Regions from separate parts of the Arthrobacter sp. KKT183 genome, predicted to be linked through region 2. Evidence: predicted binding sites of a transcription regulator. Region 2 holds the regulator's gene; each other region holds the start of a gene.
The links. The regulator LexA, encoded in region 2, represses DNA repair genes until DNA is damaged. The targets are predictions, from matches to a motif close to TCGAACANNTGTTCGA.

Region 1 (6,337 bases), 130 kb from region 2:
CGGTTGTAGTCGACCAGCGAGAATTCGGCGCCCTGGATGCGGCCGGTGGCGCCGCCCATGTGCGTCAGCTTGCCGGCGTCCTCCTCCATGTGGGCGCGCTCGATCTCGACCGTGAAGACGGTGCCGTCAGCGAGCTCGATGTCGATTGAGCCGTCATAGGCGATGGGTTCGTCATACTGCGAGGTCTGGAAGTTCTTCGGGGTATCCGGGTAGAAGTAGTTCTTCCGGGCGAAGTGGCACTTCTCGGCGATCTTGCAGCCCAGCGCGAGGCCGATCTTGATCGAGGACTCGACGGCTACCCGGTTGATGACCGGAAGAACGCCCGGCAGACCAAGGTCCACCGGGGTGACGTTGGTGTTCGGCGTGTCTCCGAAAGCGTTCGGCGCTGAAGAGAACATTTTGGTGCGGGTGTTCAGTTCGACGTGGACCTCGAAGCCGAGCACCGGGTCGAACTTCTCCATGGCCTCGTCGAAGGACAGAATTTCGGCGGTTGCAGTGCTCATTTACTTCACTCCAGCAATCTCGGGTGCCTGTGCCAGCAAAGGTCCGCCCCAGGTGTCTTCCAGCAGCGCTTCCAGTGCGGCGCCTGCCCGGTAGAGCCGTGCATCCTGGCGCGCGGGGGCGAGGAACTGGATGCCCACCGGCAGTCCGTCAGCCAGGCCGCCGGGGACCGAGATGCCCGGCACGCCGGCCATGTTGGCAGGGATGGTGGCGACGTCGTTCAGGTACATGGCGAGCGGATCGTCCAGCTTCTCCCCCAGCTTGAACGCCGTGGTGGGAGCCGTGGGCGAGATAAGAACGTCTGCCTGAGTGAAGGCGGCGTCGAAGTCCCGTTGGATCAGGGTGCGGACTTTCTGTGCGGAGCCGTAATAGGCGTCGTAGTACCCGGCGCTCAGTGCGTAGGTGCCAAGGATGATGCGGCGCTTCACTTCGTCGCCGAAGCCGGCTGCGCGGGTGGCGCCCATGACCCGCTCAATCGTGGGAGCGCCGTCGGGCACTACACGCAGACCGAAGCGGACGCCGTCGTACTTGGCAAGGTTGGATGAGGCTTCCGAAGGCATGATCAGGTAGTAGGCGCCCAGCGCGTACTTGAAATTGGGGCAGGAAACCTCGACGACGTCGGCACCCGCTTGGCGCAGCAGGTCCAGTGCTTCAGTGAAGCGTGCCTGGACGCCGTCCTGATAACCCTCTCCCTGCAATTCCTTGATGACGCCGATGCGCAGGCCCTTGACGTCCGCGTTGCGTGCAGCCTCGGCGAGAGCGCCGACAGGATCAGTCAGCGAGGTGGAGTCGTGTGGATCATGGCCGCCGATGACCTCGTGGAGGAGTGCGGCGTCCAGCACCGTGCGGGTGACGGGGCCGATCTGGTCGAGGGAGGACGCCATGGCGATGGCACCGTAGCGGGACACGCCACCGTAGGTCGGCTTGACGCCGACGGTTCCGGTCACGGCACCGGGCTGGCGGATGGAACCGCCGGTGTCGGTTCCGAGCGCCAACGGCGCTTCGAAGGCGGCGACGGCGGCCGCTGACCCGCCGCCGGAACCGCCGGGGATGCGGTCGAGGTCCCACGGGTTGCGGGTTGGACCGTAAGCGGAGTGCTCCGTGGAGGAGCCCATGGCGAATTCGTCCAGGTTGGTCTTGCCGAGGATCGGCATCTTGGCGTCGCGAAGGCGCCGGACGACAGTGGCGTCATAGGGGCTGTGCCAGCCCTCGAGGATTTTCGAGCCGGCTGTGGTTGGCTGGCCTTTGGTGACGATGAGGTCCTTGACGGCAATAGGGACGCCTGCGAGCGGATGCATCGTATCTCCAATTGACCGCTCCTTGTCCACCTCGGATGCCACACGGAGGGCTTCATCAGTGTTGACGTGGAGGAACGCGTTGATCGCCGGATCCACTTCACCGATGCGATCGAGGTGAGCCTGGACAGCTTCCACTGCCGACACCTCGCGGGAGGAAAGCTTCTCGGCAAGCTGGGCGGCGCTGAGCCTGGTGAGATCGGTCATTTCTACTCCTCGTCCAGGATTGCGGGGACCTTGAAGCGGCCGGCTGCGTTGTCCGGGGCGCCGCTGAGAGCTTCCTCGTTGGTGAGCGTTTCACCGATGACGTCATCGCGGTAGACATTGCTCAGCGGAATGGGGTGGCTGGTTGCGGGAACGTCATCACCGGCAACTTCGCTGACCGTCTTGATGGAGTCGACGATGACGGAGAGCTCGCCGGTCATCCGGTCCAGCTCCTCGCCGGTCATGTCGATGTGGGCAAGCCGTGCCAGATGCGCGACGTCCTCACGGGTGATCTCGGGCATGTTTCTCCAGGATCTCGAGATGGCTGGGTTTCGGGTTCTAGTCTACGGGCGGGAGGTGACAGTCCTGTCCGGTTGCAGCCCAAGCCTGAAGACCCATAGCTGGATGTCTTCGTCGCGCACCCACCAGTCACGGCCTGGCACGCGTTCGAACCCCAAGGATTCGTACAGTCGGTGTGCCCGCACCATGTCGGAGCCACTGGTCAGGCTGACGGCGTCGATGCCGTCCAGGGCGCGCGCGTAGTCAATGATCCACTCGACCATCCGGCGCCCAAACCCACCACGCTGGACGGCGGGATCCACAGCGAGCATGCGGAACTCCAGCTCCCCCGCGAGTGCGATGTCGGTGTAGCGCTGACCCTCGAACGTAATGGCAAAGGAACCGACGACTACGCCGTCCTCCTCCCCTACCCATACCTCGGCGTGTTCGGCCCTGTGCTCGATATCGGAGAGAATCTGCACGTAGGGGTGGTCTGGGTCGCTGAAGTAGCCGGCGTGAATGTAGGCGTCCCGGGTGATCCGGCGGACGTCGTCGTAATCTGCTGCAGTGACGCGACGGATAGTGAAGGGCATAACGCAAGCCTTGTCGTGGAGTGGGCGGATCTGAAGCGGGCGGAAGATCCGCCTATCTATTGTGACGCACCCGGTTCTTATTACCGGGCTTCCTGGATGAAAACCGAGGCGCCCTCGCCACTGAATTCATTACGGTCAACCGGACGGCCTGAGACGCTTCCGATGTTGGTGAGGCGAGCTAACGGTTTATCCCGTTACCCACAGCCCCTTTCTTTCGAAGATATCTTCTAATAGAATGAAGTATGAGCCTGACAGCCGCACTCGACACCCTCCCCGGCGAACGGCTGCGCGCTCTCCCAGCCTTCGGATTCGATGATCCGGCCGGTTGCTCCGAACCTTCGATCAGCGAGCTGAAGCAGCTCCTTGCCGCGTACACCTCGCGTTTGGTGGCCGAGTTCGCGGGAATGGGACAGGATAAACTCGCCGAGCATTTGACCGGGATCGAGGATCTGTCCCGGACGGTCGAGTACCTTCAGCTCGTTGCGGCAACGGCAGTGGATCGCAGCAGCGCCGCAGCGGGCGGCAAGCCCACCGACACCAACAACACCACGACCGACGACGGGACCCCCACCGGTGGTGGTGCCGGTTTCGCGTTCGGTTTGTCCGGCCATTCCGGTGGGCGTTCGGCCTACCGGTGCACCGCCGGATACCTGCAGGACCGGCTACGGATCAGCAGAAGCGAAGCCAACCGCCGGCTCCGCCTCGGCGCGAAACTCATCCCCCGCACCACACTCACCGGAGAACCCCTACCCGCCGCCTGTGCACACCTCGCAGCGGCGGTCTCCGCCGGAGTGGTGTCCGGCAAAGCAGCCACCATGATCAACAGCGCCCTGGACCGCGCACAGTTCACCACCGAACCAGCCGTGCTCAACACGATCGAAGCCCAACTCACCGGCAGCGCCACCCGCTTCGATCCCGATTTCCTCACCAAACTCATCGGCCGCGTCGAAGCACACCTGGACCCCGACGGACCGGAACCGAGCGAGAAGGAACTCACCGCCCGCCAAGGCGTATTCCTCCACGGCAAAAAACGCGGCGTCCACCTACTCGACATCGCCGCCACCGACGAACAATACGAATACCTCACCACCATCATGAACACCGCCACCAACCCCCGAACCACCAACCCCCGAGACAGCGGAAGCGACGCCGCGGCAATCGAGACCAGAACCCGCGCCCAGCTGCTCCTGGACGGACTCGTCGGAGCCTGCCAACTAGCCCTGGCCACCGACAAACTCCCGGCCACCGGCGGACAGCGGCCACAAGTCCTCGTCACCATCGACTACCAAACACTCCTCGGCGACCTCGAAATGAGTACCGGCACCTTCTCCCCCACCGCCGGGGCATCACTCGCCTACACCGGGCCCGTCAACGCACGCACGGCCCGCAAAATCGCCTGCGACGCCGACATCATCCCGGTCGTCCTCGGCGGACAAGGCGAAATCCTCGACCTCGGCCGCACACAACGGCTCTTCACAGCCAAACAACGCAAAGCCCTCATCGCCCGAGACCAAGGCTGCGCCTTCCCCACCTGCACCATGCCTGCCCACTGGACCGAAGCCCACCACATCCGACCCTGGTCACACGGCGGAACCACCAGCACCGACAACGGAATACTTCTGTGCAGCCACCACCACCATCTGATCCATCAAAACGAATGGACCATCCAGATCCGGGACCGCCTCCCCTGGTTCATCCCACCCCCACACCTCGACCCAGACCAACAACCCCGACGCAACCACTACTGGACACTCTGCTGAACAAATCGCACCCGGCTGGAAAGCAGACGGCCGAGCAATCACGCGGCTGAGCGATCACGCGCGAGTAGCAGAGGAGCAGTCCCCAGACCTGTCGTTTACAGCTATTGCGGCCGGCTGATGCTGCCTGCGACCATGATGACGTGCAGCCTGAACCAGTCTCTCCACCCGATCTCTCAGCAGCCAGCCTCATGTGGAACGCTTATGCCCAAGCACATCCCGAAGCAGTAGCTGCCTCGCCCGAATACACGGTTGATCACTTCGGTGATTCGAAGCGGTTAGCCGACGAGCTCCTGAGCCTGGTCATCGGCGGTCGGAAACGGGCTACCGCGGATCTCGTCGCTGAATTCCTGGCACGCGGTGACGAGCTACCGCGCATCGGTTCCCACTGGGTTGCGTGCGACAGCGAAGGAAACCCCCGCATCATCATCCGCAGCACTGGCCTTCGTGTCGGCCCTTTCACCAGCGCTGACGCGGCATTCGCCGCCGACGAAGGCGAAGACGACGGAACCCTGGCAAGCTGGCAGCACGAACACCGGCGCTACTTCACACGGGTCAGCGCCGCTAGCGGCCGGCGATGGTCAGAGGATGACGAGATTATCTTCGAGCGCTTTGCTGTCACCTGGCCACCGGAACACGCTGACTGATTCCGGTGAAACCCGCTGACTCCCGGCGGACTCCGGCACTCCAGCACTCCGGCGATCCAGCGATCCAGCGATCCGCGACACGGCGAAACGGTCCTAAAGAGTCAACTTGTAGACGTGCAACGCAAATGTATCGGACAACAGAAAGTTCCGGGCAGGAACTCGGACAAAGTCCATTGACTCGTACAACTTGTGCTGTCCATCCATGTTCGGTGCGATGGTCAGGACAACCGCCGACACGTCAGGATCCATGCGAGCCCGCTCGATCACGGCCGCCACCAGCGCGTGCCCGATCCCCTTGTGCTGTTCGCCGGGCTCAACTGCGAGCATCCGAAACTCGAGTTCACCGTCATGCGCGACATCGCTGAAATCACCGCCGGCCCTCGTAACAAAAACCGATCCCATAATTTTTCCGGCCGATTCCGCAACCAGTAATGATGACCCGGAGTACCCCTCCTCAATCGCCGCCAGGATGTGGTTGTATGCGTACTCATCGTCGATGTAGCCGGCATCCGAATAGGCGGCCACAGTGATACGTCGGATCTCTGCGAAATCGTTCCTGTCCGCCGACCTGATATTAATGTCCATGGACGCCTCCTCTTGCGTTGGACGAGCGATGATCTGAGTGTGGCAGACCAACGAACCGCGAGCGCCGGACGAATGCAACGATCAGATTAATTTAGCCGGCAGTCGCTCTCCGGTACCGCGTTCCGTCTGGGTTGCGCACGAGAAACCCGAAGTCGACAAGCGCACGCCGAAGAGTCGGGATGTCCCCCGTAACCGTCGCTATCAATAGGTTCACTGCCGGCTCATCCAGCTCCTGATCAAGCGGGAACAAGCGATCGGCAAGGTGCTCCAGCACCGCCAACCGGTCCTCCTGGCCCGCCGGCAATCCATCGAGTCTGCCCTCGTGAAAGAACCGGTCCACTCCCCGTGGCCGCGCACCCGCCGCAGAACCCAGTACGTCCTTGAACATCCCGTCGTTGACGGATCCATCGCTCAACAGCAGCCCCGATTCAACGAGCTTCGAAAACTCCCTGGACCGGGCGCTGACGTCCTCACCA
Region 2 (6,337 bases):
CGGATGCCACCACCGGCCGCTCGGTTTTCTCGAGCACCTCCCGGAGGAGCTTGAGGTTGGGACCCCGAAGCGTTCCGTCTTTGGTCACGTCAGTCACGACATAGCGAGCACAGCCGGCATCATCCAGGCGGGCGAGTACCTCCCAGAGGTCACCGCCTTCCTCCGTCCAGCCGCGGGCAGCCAGGGTGGTGCCACGAACGTCGAGACCGACGGCCACGGCGTCGCCGTAGCGGGCAATTGCGCTGGCTGTCCACACGGGATTTTCCAGGGCCGCGGTGCCGAGGTTTACCCGCTCCGCTCCGAGCTCGAGCGCCTGGTCCAGGGACGCGTCATCCCGGATCCCGCCGGAGAGCTCCACTTTGATGCTCAGTTCCTTGACGACGCGGGCAAGCAAATCGCGATTTGATCCCCGGCCGAAGGCCGCGTCCAGGTCAACGAGATGGACCCATTCGGCGCCGTCGTTCTGCCATTGCAGTGCGGCATCGAGTGGATCGCCATAACTTGTTTCGCTGCCGGCCGCTCCCTGTACCAGCCGGACGGCCTGGCCGTCGGCCACGTCAACCGCAGGGAGCAGTTCGAGGATGGGCGATTCGGTGAAGGGACTCATTCGCTTCCTTTGTTCTTAAGATCGGTGCCGGCGCAGCCGGACAGTTAGGGGGTCAGGGTGAGCAGGTACGCGGCGAGCAGCGCCAGGACGGCGAGAACGCCGAAGCTGATGGTGAGCGCGCGGGGCATCTGCTGGCGATGGAATGAAACGACGCCGCCGATCAGCAGCCCCGCCAGTCCCATGAGAATCAGGCTCCACATGGATCAGCGAAGGCTGCCGGTCCAGTTACGCAGCAACTGCGCACCGGCGTCGCCGGATTTTTCGGGGTGGAACTGCGTGGCGGAGAGTGGGCCATTCTCCACCGCGGCAATGAACGGGCTGCCGTGCGTGGACCAGGTGACGAGCGGCGGCCGCATAGCCGGCTGGGTGACGTCGAAGTTCCATTCCTGCACACCGTAGGAGTGAACGAAGTAGAAGCGCTCTTCAGCAATGCCCTCGAAAAGCACCGACCCGGCGGGGGCCTCGACGGTGTTCCAGCCCATGTGCGGCACAACTTCCGCCTTGAGCCGTTCGACCGTACCTGGCCACTCCCCCATGCCCTGGGTCCGTACGCCGTGTTCCACGCCCTCCTCGAACAGGATCTGCAACCCGACGCAGATTCCGAGGACGGGGCGACCGCCGGCAACACGACGGCCGATCATGCGCAGCGCGTCAACCTCTTTCAAGCCCTGCATGACGGCGGCAAACGCTCCCACACCGGGCACGACGAGCCCGTCGGCGTTGAGGACATCATCAGCCGCTGAACTCAGCGTGACTTCAGCGCCGACGTGTTCCAGTGCCCGCACCGCCGAACGAATGTTCCCGGAACCATAGTCGAGAACCGTCACTTTCGGCGCACTCATAGCGCTCCCTTGGTGGAAGGGATTCCGCTCACCCGTGGGTCCGGTTCAACCGCGGCGCGCAGGGCGCGGGCGAAAGCCTTGAACTGGGCCTCGACGATGTGGTGCGGATCCCGGCCGCCAAGGACCGTCATATGCAGGCAAATCTGGGCGTGCAGGGTGATCGCCTCGAAGACATGGCGCGTCAGGGATCCCGTGAAATGTCCGCCGATGAGGTGGTACTCCTGGCCTGTGGGTTCACCCGAGTGAACCAGATAGGGGCGCCCGGAAATGTCGACGACGGCATTGGCTAGAGCTTCGTCCAGGGGCACAGTTGCCTCACCAAACCTCCGGATACCTGCCTTGTTGCCGAGAGCCTCGCGCAGAACCTCACCGAATGTGATTGCTACATCCTCCACAGTGTGGTGGACATCGATGTGGGTGTCGCCGGTGGCCCTCACGGTGAGATCGATCAATGAGTGCTTTGCCAGGGCCGTCAGCATGTGGTCGTAGAACGGCACGGACGTGCTGATCTCCGAGCGCCCGGTGCCGTCTAGATCGACCTCGACGAACACCGACGACTCACTCGTGGTCCGCTCACGTCGGGCAGCGCGATTGGCAGTAGCTTCCGCGGTCATGGATGGTCCTTACGGTTGTTTCGGCAGCGAGACGGGCGGCGGGCCCGCATGTGCGTCCCGGTCCAGTTTAGGAGACACGCGGCCGGATCAAAGATTCGAGGGCTTTCAGGAAGGTTGTGGTCTCTTCCTGCGTTCCGGCGGTCACCCGAAGGTGGCCCGGAATCCCGACGTCCCGGATAAGAACCCCGGCATCAAGCAGGTCCTGCCAGACGGCGCCCGGATCATCGAGCCCTCCGAACAGCACAAAATTGGAGTCCGAAGGTGCAACGGGCAGACCCATCCCCGTCAGCCCGGACACAATGCGGTCTCTTTGCCGCTTGATCTCATCCACGTTGGCGAGCAGCTTCGCCGAATGGGTCAGCGCCGCGACAGCCGTGGCCTGCGTAATCGCCGACAGGTGGTACGGGAGACGCACGAGCCGAAGCGCATCCGCAATTTCCGGCGCTGCGGCCAAGTACCCGAGACGGGCTCCGGCCAGCGCAAAGGCTTTACTCATGGTGCGCGAGACGATAAGCCGTTCCCTGCCGGGCAGGAGCTCCAGCGCACTCGGAGTGCCGGAGTGGGAAAACTCTGCATACGCCTCGTCCACAATGACGATTGCCTGCGCCGCTTCGCCTGCATCGTAGACCTCGGAAACCACCTCCAGGGGAAGCGCTGTGCCGGTCGGGTTGTTCGGGCTGCACAGGAAGACAATGTTTGCGCCCGTGGCGGCTACCTCGCCGGCGGTGGTACGAGCGTCCAGGTCGAAGGATTCATCCCTCGAACCTGTCAGGTATCCAGTACCGGTGGAGCCTGCGAGCAGCGGATACATCGAGTAGGTGGGAGGAAATCCCAACGCAGTCCGGCCCGGTCCGCCGAACGCGAGGAGGACGTGCTGCAAAACCTCATTGGATCCATTCGCCGCCCAGATGTTGTCCGCGGTGAGTCCGTGCCCTAGGTACGTGGCGAGATGTTCGCGAAGCACGGTGAACTCCCGGTCAGGGTAGCGATTCAGCCCCGCCACGGCGCCCTCGACTGCTTCAACAATTGCACTGCGAACATCCTCCGGAACGCCATGGGTGTTCTCATTGACGTTCAGCAGAATGGGCACATCGATCTGGGGCGCACCGTATGGTCGAAGGCCGCGCAGATTCTCGCGGATCGGCAGTCTGTTAAGGCGTTCTAGCGGATCGGTCACCATGAGAGTTTAAGGCCGCCCCATCCGCCACGAAGAATTCCGCTGAAGCCGGGCGAACTGTTACGAGCCAACCTGTGAAGAATCAGCGCGCCTACCGCTGTGCGGAAGCAGATCCGCTCCTTATGGATTTCCAACCGGAATATGAAGCGACTGCCCGGCCTGCACGGTCGACGAGCCTAGAACATTCAGTTCGACGATTTCCTCAACGACGGCTCGCGGATCACGTTCCGGCGCGTACTCGGCAGCAAGAGCCCAGAGTGTCTCCCCCGATGCAACACTGACCCGGACAGTGTCCGTGAGGTCACCGCCGGCTGTCGCTGCCTGCGCCTGGGAGGTGAAGAACGAAGCAACCACCAGCAGTACGGCAACAAGCAATGCGACCGGAATTGCCACCAGAACCACCCAGCCGCGACGGGTGAGATGAAGGCGCGGCGCCGCAGCCGGCCCGTTATTCTCACGGTCCTCTGGGTGAAGTACGGAAGCTGATCCTGCGATATGGAGCGTAGACATGGCGTCCACCTTTCTCGTTGTGTGGATCTCCCACAGCTTTGTTCGAAGCTGTGTTCTATTCCTCTGCACTTATTATTAGCACTTGTAAACTAATATTGTCGAGACTCACTCGAACAAATGTTTGAAAACACGTCCCGCCTCCCCTAGCGTTGCTGTCAAGGGTGACGGTCCGGCTGCTTCACAAACCAGCTCATCACCCGCCACTGACAAAAATGGTTGGCGAGCCGGCAGTCCGGGCCCGGCCGGAGGAAGGGATGCATCTCGTGGCAGATCTCAGTGCGGCAAAGGACATGGCAGAGGTGCCTTCGCCCGATGCGAAGCGCGGACGCGGAAGGCCGCGCGGCAGGGCCATGCCAAAGGGAATGACAGCACGTCAGACAAAAATTCTCGAGACAATTCAGCGCAGCGTAGCTGCGCACGGCTACCCGCCCTCAATGCGCGAGATCGGTGACACCGTAGGGCTTGCGAGTCTGTCCAGCGTCACGCACCAGCTTTCACAGCTGGAACGCATGGGTTACATCCGCCGCGATCCCAAGCGCCCGCGAGCGATGGAAATCCTGCTTCCTCTCACGCTCGGTGACAGCACACCGCGTGCGCTGCCCTCCTCCGCCGAAAGGGAGGAACCTGCGCGGGCATCGTCGGCCGTCGACGCGGCAATGGTCCCGCTGGTCGGACGGATTGCAGCCGGAGGTCCTATTCTGGCGGATCAGGTTGTTGAGGATGTCATGCCACTGCCCCGGCAGCTCGTCGGGCACGGCGATCTGTTCATGCTGCGTGTTTCAGGTGACTCCATGATTGATGCAGCGATCTGCGACGGAGACTGGGTAGTGGTCCGCCAGCAGAGCACAGCCGAGAACGGCGATGTGGTGGCAGCACTCCTCGATGATGAGGCCACAGTGAAGACCTTCCGGCAGCGTGACGGTCACACCTGGCTTCTGCCGCAGAACACCAATTACGAGCCGATACTCGGTGACCACGCCACCATCATGGGCAAAGTTGTCTCGGTGATGCGTGCGCTCTGACCGAGGCGCGCGGCATGGTGCTAGGCGCGCTGCGTCTCAGCGAGCCGGGAGAGGACCCCGAGCGCCGTTGCGCGGTCCGTCGTCGACCAAAACGGCGGTAGCGCAGCCCTGAGGAAGCCGCCGTAGCCCGCGGTTGCCAGCCGGGAGTCCAGTACTGCCACCATGCCTCGATCATCGTGGGAGCGGATGAGACGGCCGGCTCCCTGCGCAAGACGAACGGCGGCATGGGTAGCGGAAACATTCATGAATCCGTTGCCTCCGGCCTTTGCGACAGCTCGGGTCCGCGCAGTCATGAGTGGATCATCAGGTCGGGGAAACGGTATGCGGTCGATGGTGACAAGCCGGCAGGCAGTTCCAGGCACATCGACGCCCTGCCACAGCGACATAGTGCCGAACAGGCAGGTGTCGGGCTCCTCTGAAAACTGCTTCACCAGCGCGGACATGGAAGATTCACCCTGACAGAGAATCTCAACGTCGAGCCGGTCCCTCAACGCGTCGGCAGCGTCCTCCGCCGCACGCCGCGAGGAGAACAGTCCCAGCGCTCCTCCGCGGGAGGCTTTGATGAGCGCCTCCAGCTCATCAAGTTGTTCCCCGGAAGTCCCGCGGCCCGGTTTGGGCAGGTCCTTGGCGACGTACAGGACACCCTGTCGGGGGTAGTCGAATGGGCTGCCAACGTCCACGCCGGTCCATGACGGCGCTCCCTCGCCCGTCAAACCGAGGGACCCGGCAACCGGTCCGAACTCCGAGCCGATTGCGAGCGTAGCTGACGTGAGCACAACCGTGTGGTCCTCGAACAATCCCCGCCTGAGACGCCCGGCAACCGACAGCGGCGCAATGCTGATCGTGGCAGGCGAGGAGTCATCAGCCGCGGAGTAACCGGAGCCCGGTGTAAAGGTACTTGGCCGACTCGACCAGAGCACTTCGCCCGCGCCACCTGCTGCGACCATCCGTTCGGACAATTCGAGCAATACCAACAGCCGTGAGCGTGCCATCTGGCGGCCACCGTCTGCCGACTGGGAGGACCCGTCGGAACTCGATTCGGACAGCGCCAGGCGGCATGACTCCCGCAATTGCACGAGCGCGAGTTCCTGCAACTCGTCCAGTCCCCCAGCCATCAGACCCGTGGGCTGAGCGTCGAACGCGTTCTCGAAGGCATCCTGTGCGGCCGCCAATGTGTCCGTGTTGGAACCGAGATGGCGCCTCGCCGCTGAGGCCGCAGCGCCGATCAGTGCTCCTGACAGTTGCCCAGACACCGCAGACGTGACGCGGTCGTGTAGCTCGTGCGCCTCGTCAATGACCACTACGTCGTGCTCCGGAAGGACCGCCAGCCCCTCGAAAGCGTTGATCGCCAGCAGCGCATGGTTGGTGATGACAATGTCCGCTTTTCCTGCCCTCTCCCGTGCGCGCTCACTGAAGCATTCCTCAGCAACGGGACACTTCTGCGCACCAAGGCACTCCATGCTGGACACGGATACCTGGCGCCAGGCCCGGTCGCTGACACCGGGAAGGAGTTCGTCCCGATCCCCGGTCTCCGTTTCTTCCGCCCATTCCCGCAACCGCACGAT
Region 3 (6,337 bases), 1.2 Mb from region 2:
TTGGTGGCGCCGTCGTCCTCGGGGTCAGCGGCGCGGATGTGCGTCGGGTGGGACATGTAGCGGCGCGCCATGGCAACGACCGGGCCGGGCATAGTGGCCGAGAACAGGAGCGTCTGGCGCACCGAGGGCGTTGCTGACATCAGGGTCTCGACGTCCGGGAGGAACCCGAGGTCCAGCATTTCGTCGGCTTCATCCAGCACCACGATGCGGACGTTCTTGAGCGACAGGATCTTCTGGCGGTACAGGTCGATCAGGCGTCCCGGTGTGCCCACCACAACTTCGGTTCCGCGCTTGAGGGCCTCGATCTGGGGCTCATACGCTCGGCCACCGTAAATGGTGACGATGCGGGCATTGCGCTTTGCCGCAGCCTTCGTCAGGTCAGCGGCAACCTGGACGGCAAGCTCACGCGTGGGTACGACGACAAGCGCCTGCGGAGCACCTGGCGCCGGAAGTTTGTCATAGCCGTCATCCGACGGGCCCACCACGCGCTGCAGCGCGGGCACGCCGAAACCGAGTGTCTTGCCTGTTCCAGTCTTGGCCTGGCCGATGATGTCGTGGCCGCCGAGGGCAATGGAGAGCGTCATGGCCTGAATGGGGAAGGGATGCACGATCCCCGCGTCCGCAAGGGCTTCGACGATATCGGGGCGGACATTGAAGTCAGCGAAGGTCTCAGGAGTTTCCTGATGCGGCTCATCAGTGGTGACGAGGGTTTCTTCTACGAAGATTTCGTCGTCGCTGTTGTCTGCATGGAGGTGGTGGTTGTCTGTGGTCACTCTTACTACCGTTTCGATTAGGCACTGCCGCCGCGCAGGCTCAACGCCGGGCCCGAAAACAGGGGCCCGCTCGGAGCAGGACGAGGCAGGGCGTCCAGTGGAAGCCGATCGCGGGCTAACAACTGCGTCTCGGAAGCGGAACGTTCCGCTTCCGAGCTGGGAAGACTAAGATCGCGTAGGTATTGCGGGTCGATTGCAGGGAGGCCGCCTGTTCGTTGAACTGCGGCCCACCGCGTTCGGAAACTGAAACTAAGTTCTTAAGAACGACCGGGCATCCATTACTACGCGTTCAAGTCTACCCTGCCGCACTTTCACTTTCCGACGGCGACTCCTCCTGCCGAACGCTCCGCACCAGTTCAAAGCGCAGTTCCCGCCGGGCGATATCAGCGGTGACCAACCTGACACGCACCTCATCGCCGGCCGTCATGACGCCGTCGCACCGTGCCTCGACCGCAGGGTCAGCGACCTGAATGACTCCGTGCGGCGCGCCGTTACCGTTGGCGGTGACCGACGCGTCCGGTAACGGCTTCGAGCCCGTGATGACGACGGCGTCGAACTCCTCGCCCACGCGGTTGCTCAGCAATGCTGCCTCCACGGCAGCGATCGCGCCGCTCTCCAGTCGTGAAGCCAGCTGATTCGAGGACGACATCAGAGCATTCAGTTCCGGAAGGGCATTCCGAACCCAGTCGGGAACATCCCTGCCGGCACACAGCGCTTCGCAGGTCACCAGGACAAATCTGTCCACCAGGCGCCTGAGAGGTGCGGTGGTGTGGGCATAGGGTGCGGCGATCGCCGCCTGCTCAACTGACTCGGGAATAGCGCCGTCGAACGATGTATAGCCGGCGCCGCGAAACAGTGACGCAGCAGCATGCATGAGTGAAAGCTGGCGCGGATCTGAGGTGTCGAGGCTGCGCAGGAATTCGCCGTAGGGGACGTTCGCGGGCCAGGAGCGCCCGAGCGCGCGGGCCTGGTGCCGGAACCGGGCAAGGGACGTCTCGTCAGGGGCCGGCATGGTGCGGAGTATCCCCACGCCTCCCTCGAGCATGATTTCGGCGGCCGCCATGCCCGTCATCAGCGAAAGCTGTGCGTTCCAGTCTTCAGACGCAAGGGGCGGGCGCGTGACGATGAAGTAGCGTTCGCCGTCGTGCGCGATTTCCTGCTCCGGAAGGTTCAGGCTTGCGCCGCCGCGCTCCTTCTCGAGTGCGATGCGCTTGGTTCCAATCTCCTTCAGGAGGGTCAGGTTCTCCGCGGCGCCGCCTGAGTCGAGGTCTTCCTGCACCTGGTCGTAGGTGAGTTGCGCACGGCTCCTGACCACAGCACGCCCGACGACGACGGACTCCACCTGTGCGGCCTCGTCCAGTTCGAACTCCCAGACGAAGGCGGACCGGTTCCTGCCCGGCAACAGGCTGGCTGCGTCCTCAGCGATTTTCTCCGGGTGGAGGGAGATGCGGCCGTCCGGTGCGTACATGGTCTGGCCGCGAAGGCGGGCTTCCGTGTCTATCGCACCGCCCGGTGCCACGAAGGCGGGAACATCCGCAATGGCGTACCAGACGCGGTAGCCGGATCCGGCGCGCTCCAGGTGAAAGGCTTGATCCAGATCGGTTGATCCGGGAGGGTCGACTGTGATGAAGCCGAGACCGGTGAGGTCACGTTCCGGCGGTACGAATGAGTCCACAGCAGCCTTCGCCTCCGCCAACACCTCGGGCGGGAAGTCGGCGCGCAGTTCCAGTTCCTGCCGGAGGCTTTCCAGCGCTGCGGTGAGCTGTACCTGGGAGTCCCGGTTGCTCAGATCCAGATGAGAATACGGCACAGTGCCCACCGTAGTACACAGTCAGCTGGAGCAGCGGAAGGAATCGGCGCGCGGGTACCCTTGTTCCCATGACTGCCTTGCATCCGCCTTCCCCGTCGAGCCCTTCGCCAGCATCCCCGGCGGAGAGGGCCGGCACCGGGTTGGGGCCGCTCAATCAGTTTGTTGTCGACCTGTTCGGCGTCATGGCTTATGGCGAGCTTTCGGCGTTTGAGCGCTTGTCCTCGGATGCTCGTTTCTCCCCGACCCTGCGGGACCGGGCTGCGCTGGGACGGCTTGCCGTGACGGAATTCGAGCACTTCGAGATGGTCAGCGCGCACCTTGCGGGCCTCGGTGTTGACGTTGAAGAGGCAATGCGGCCCTTCCAGGCATCGATCGACTCCTTCCACGAGCGGACCCGCCCGGCTGACTGGTACGAGTCGCTGATGAAGGCCTACGTCATTGACGCAATCTCCGGTGACTTCTACACCGCGCTCGCTGAACACCTCGACGACGACACGCGGGAGATTATTGCCCGTATCCAGTCAACTGCCGAGCAGGGGGGTCTGCTGCAGCCACGGTTGAAATCAGCTCTTTCCGACGATCCCCGGCTCGCTTCGCGGCTTGCGCTGTGGGGACGCCGTTTGGTGGGGGAGGCGCTGACCCAGGCGCAACGCGTGGGCATCGAACGCCAGTTCCTGGGCGGGCTCCTGTTCAAGGGCTCTTCTGCGGATCATGAACGGCAGACTGCCCAACTCTTTGCGCAACTCACCCGTAATCATTCGCGCCGTATGAGTTCGTTGGGGCTAACGGCCTGAGTGGAGCTACCCGCGACGTGGGGTGTTCAGCGGTTGGCGATTCCTTCACTGGCGTGTGGATAAGTTTGTTCCACTTGTCCTGCACATTGGTGGTTTTCGGTCGCGGTTAGTACACGTGTTCGATAAAATTTTGGGTATGGCCGTCGCACTGCTCGAACCTCGCCCGGAGGATGCTTCCGTCCTGGGTGGAATGCGTTCGCACCTACAGGTCTTTGCGCAGCAGCTGGAATCGACATACCTGACGCTTAGCCCGCAGGAGGCCGCGGTGACCCTGGTGGAGGTTGAGCAGCTCTCCAACCTGGTCGATCACTTGCAGACTGTGGTTGCCCGTGCCGCTGAGGACCACCAACTCGCTACCGTTGACGCCCGGGACCCGTATAAGAACACTGGCGACTATTTGCGGGCGAAAATCGGTATCAGCCGCTCCGAAGCGAACCGCCGGTTACGCCTCGGACATGACGTCCTGCCCGAGGTTCCCGGGCCAGGCGCCACCGCCGCACCTGCCTTGGGTGTGCTGGCTGAAGCGACCAAGGTCGGTGCGCTCAGCAGCCGTGCTGCGACCATCATCCGCAACTCCGTGCACCGGGTCTCCACTGTCGCGACCGGCCGTGAGCTGGATGCCATGGAAGAGCACCTGGTCCGCCAGGCCGTCGAGTCCGACGAAGACGTCCTGCGGGCCCTCGCCCAACGCTGGGAAGACATCATCGACCAGGACGGCCAAGAGCCCACCGAAAAAACCCTCCGCGCACGCCAGGGTGTGTTCCTGCGCGGTAGGCGCCACGGACTGCACTTCATGGAAATCGGCGCCACCGATGAGCAGTTCGAACACCTCATCACCGTCATGAACACCGCCACCAACCCCAGAACCCACGGCACCACTGGCAACGGAGACCGCACGACCGACGGAGACGGCACGACGGACCGCGGCAATGAAGCTCTAACCAGTCCGGACCAGTCGACCCGTGAACAGAACCTCCTCGACGGGCTGGTTTCAGCATGCCGGATCGCGCTAACAGGTGATGGTCTTCCAGCGACCGGAGGACACCGACCCCAGGTAATGGTCACCATCAACTACCGCGACCTCCTCAAAGACCTGGCAGACAGCGGACACGACGGGCATTCGGTCTTCGCCCAACAGATAAGTGCCCGCAGCATCCGCAAGCTCGCCTGCGATGCCGACATCCTCCCGCTCGTCCTCGGCGGGAAGGGTCAGGTCTTGGACATCGGCCGCACCCAACGTCTCTTCCCACCGCATCTGCGACGGGCGCTCGTGGCAAGGGACAAGGGCTGCGCGTTCCCCGACTGCACCACGCCCGCAACCTGGTGCGAAGCCCACCACATCATCCCCTGGGCTGCAGGCGGAACCACCAACATCAGCGACGGCGTGCTGCTCTGCACCCGACACCACCACCAGATCCACGAAGGAAACTGGACAGTCGAATCAGTCCACGGAATCCCCTGGTTCAGACCACCGACATACCTCGACCCGCAACGAACACCCAAACGCAACCGCTACTGGCAAGTAGAACAAGCCATCCACAACCACCTCGCGCGCTCTGACACCGGCACGAGCTCCAACGCAGAGCCACCCTGACCAACGGCACCGCCCCGGCGCCGGCGGTGCGGGCTGGCGCGGGCGCTGGTTGTGGGGGACACACCGGTTGCGGAGACTACAGCTAGGCGGGAAGTTGTGCCCGGAGCTTCGCCGCCGCTTCCTGCGGATCATCCGCCTCGGTAATGGCCCGGACCACGACCACTCGCGCCGCGCCAGCCGCCACCACCTCTTCTACGTTCAGCAGATCGATTCCGCCAATGGCAAACCAGGGCTTCAACGCCAAACCCTCACGGGCCCGGTCCGCCTCCAGCCGCGCAGCTTCGCGCACCAGTTCGAGGCCCACGGCGGTCCGCCCGGGCTTGGTCGGCGTGGCCCAGACCGGGCCAGTACAGAAGTATCCGACGTCGTCGTTCGCTGCAGCACCGGCCACCTCCGCAGGTGAGTGCGTCGAGAGCCCTATGGTGCCGCCGTCGTGCAGGAATTGCTGCGCGAGCGCAGGAGGAAGGTCCCGCTGCCCAACATGCAGTACCGGGGCGCCGCTGACCGCGGCGATGTCTGCGCGGTCATTGACGGACCAAAGCTTCCCGTGTGCAACGGCGGACGCACGCAGCACCGAAAGCAGCTCGAGCTCCTGTGCGGCTTCCAGGGACTTGTCCCTTAATTGGATGATGTCTACGCCGCCCTCGAAGGCAGCGTCAACGAAAGCGTCGAAGTCTTTTTGCTGTGGTCTCGAATCCGTGCACAGGTAAAGGTGGGCAGCGCTCAGTTTCATACCCCTACAATAAGGGGGTACTGCGGGAGCCGTGCCGCGTCCGGGAATCACCGGTCTGCCACACGGCTGAGAGGGCGTCCGACGCCGACCGCGTTGTGAGAACAACGAACCTGATCCGGATCATGCCGGCGTAGGGAAGGACTCCTGGTGGAGAAACACGTGGACGTCGCTGTGATCGGCGGGGGCATCATTGGGCTTGGGATCGCCTGGGAAGCGATCCGCAGGGGGCATTCGGTCGCACTGGTGGACCCGGATCCCGCAACCGGCGCCACTCAGGCCGCTGCAGGCATGATCGCCCCGGCCAGCGAACTGCATTACCGCGAAGAGCACCTTCTCGAGCTCACGGTGGACTCCGCATGTCGCTACCCGGACTTCCTTTCCTCCCTCGCCTGGACGGGAATTGATCCCGGCTACCGCAAAACCGGCACCCTGGTCCTGGCGATCGACGGCGCCGACCGCACCGCACTCGCTGACCTCCGAGACGTACAGACCCACCATTCCCTGTCCGTTGAACAGGTGTCCCTCCGCGAGGCACGCCGGTCGGAGCCAATGATCGGACCAGCTGCCACCGCGGCGTTCTCCGCGCCGGACGACCACCAGGTCGATCCGCGGAAGCTGGCCGCAGCGCTGCTG

Region 1: a site for LexA is predicted at 3,087-3,102, ahead of ACZ2GY_RS05245 (HNH endonuclease signature motif containing protein). Genes of this name have one in related genera too.
Region 3: a site for LexA is predicted at 3,485-3,500, ahead of ACZ2GY_RS11560 (HNH endonuclease signature motif containing protein). Genes of this name have one in related genera too.

Annotation. Positions count from the first base shown of each region.
Region 1 covers NZ_CM145770.1:1,103,749-1,110,085, reverse strand. The annotation lists gene gatB (Asp-tRNA(Asn)/Glu-tRNA(Gln) amidotransferase subunit GatB) at 1-503, opposite strand, end outside; gene gatA (Asp-tRNA(Asn)/Glu-tRNA(Gln) amidotransferase subunit GatA) at 504-2,003, opposite strand; gene gatC (Asp-tRNA(Asn)/Glu-tRNA(Gln) amidotransferase subunit GatC) at 2,006-2,302, opposite strand; gene ACZ2GY_RS05250 (GNAT family N-acetyltransferase) at 2,345-2,872, opposite strand; gene ACZ2GY_RS05245 (HNH endonuclease signature motif containing protein) at 3,115-4,632, shown strand; gene ACZ2GY_RS05240 (ASCH domain-containing protein) at 4,821-5,276, shown strand; gene ACZ2GY_RS05235 (GNAT family N-acetyltransferase) at 5,370-5,861, opposite strand; gene ACZ2GY_RS05230 (DUF2087 domain-containing protein) at 5,953-6,337, opposite strand, start outside.
Region 2 covers NZ_CM145770.1:1,233,449-1,239,785, reverse strand. The annotation lists gene priA (bifunctional 1-(5-phosphoribosyl)-5-((5-phosphoribosylamino)methylideneamino)imidazole-4-carboxamide isomerase/phosphoribosylanthranilate isomerase PriA) at 1-607, opposite strand, end outside; gene ACZ2GY_RS05905 (hypothetical protein) at 652-807, opposite strand; gene hisH (imidazole glycerol phosphate synthase subunit HisH) at 811-1,449, opposite strand; gene hisB (imidazoleglycerol-phosphate dehydratase HisB) at 1,446-2,063, opposite strand; gene ACZ2GY_RS05890 (histidinol-phosphate transaminase) at 2,131-3,240, opposite strand; gene ACZ2GY_RS05885 (LysM peptidoglycan-binding domain-containing protein) at 3,361-3,750, opposite strand; gene lexA (transcriptional repressor LexA) at 4,041-4,772, shown strand; gene ACZ2GY_RS05875 (ATP-dependent DNA helicase) at 4,793-6,337, opposite strand, start outside.
Region 3 covers NZ_CM145770.1:2,439,840-2,446,176, reverse strand. The annotation lists gene ACZ2GY_RS11575 (DEAD/DEAH box helicase) at 1-773, opposite strand, end outside; gene ACZ2GY_RS11570 (RNB domain-containing ribonuclease) at 1,069-2,583, opposite strand; gene ACZ2GY_RS11565 (ferritin-like fold-containing protein) at 2,652-3,377, shown strand; gene ACZ2GY_RS11560 (HNH endonuclease signature motif containing protein) at 3,514-4,971, shown strand; gene thiE (thiamine phosphate synthase) at 5,054-5,704, opposite strand; gene thiO (glycine oxidase ThiO) at 5,852-6,337, shown strand, end outside.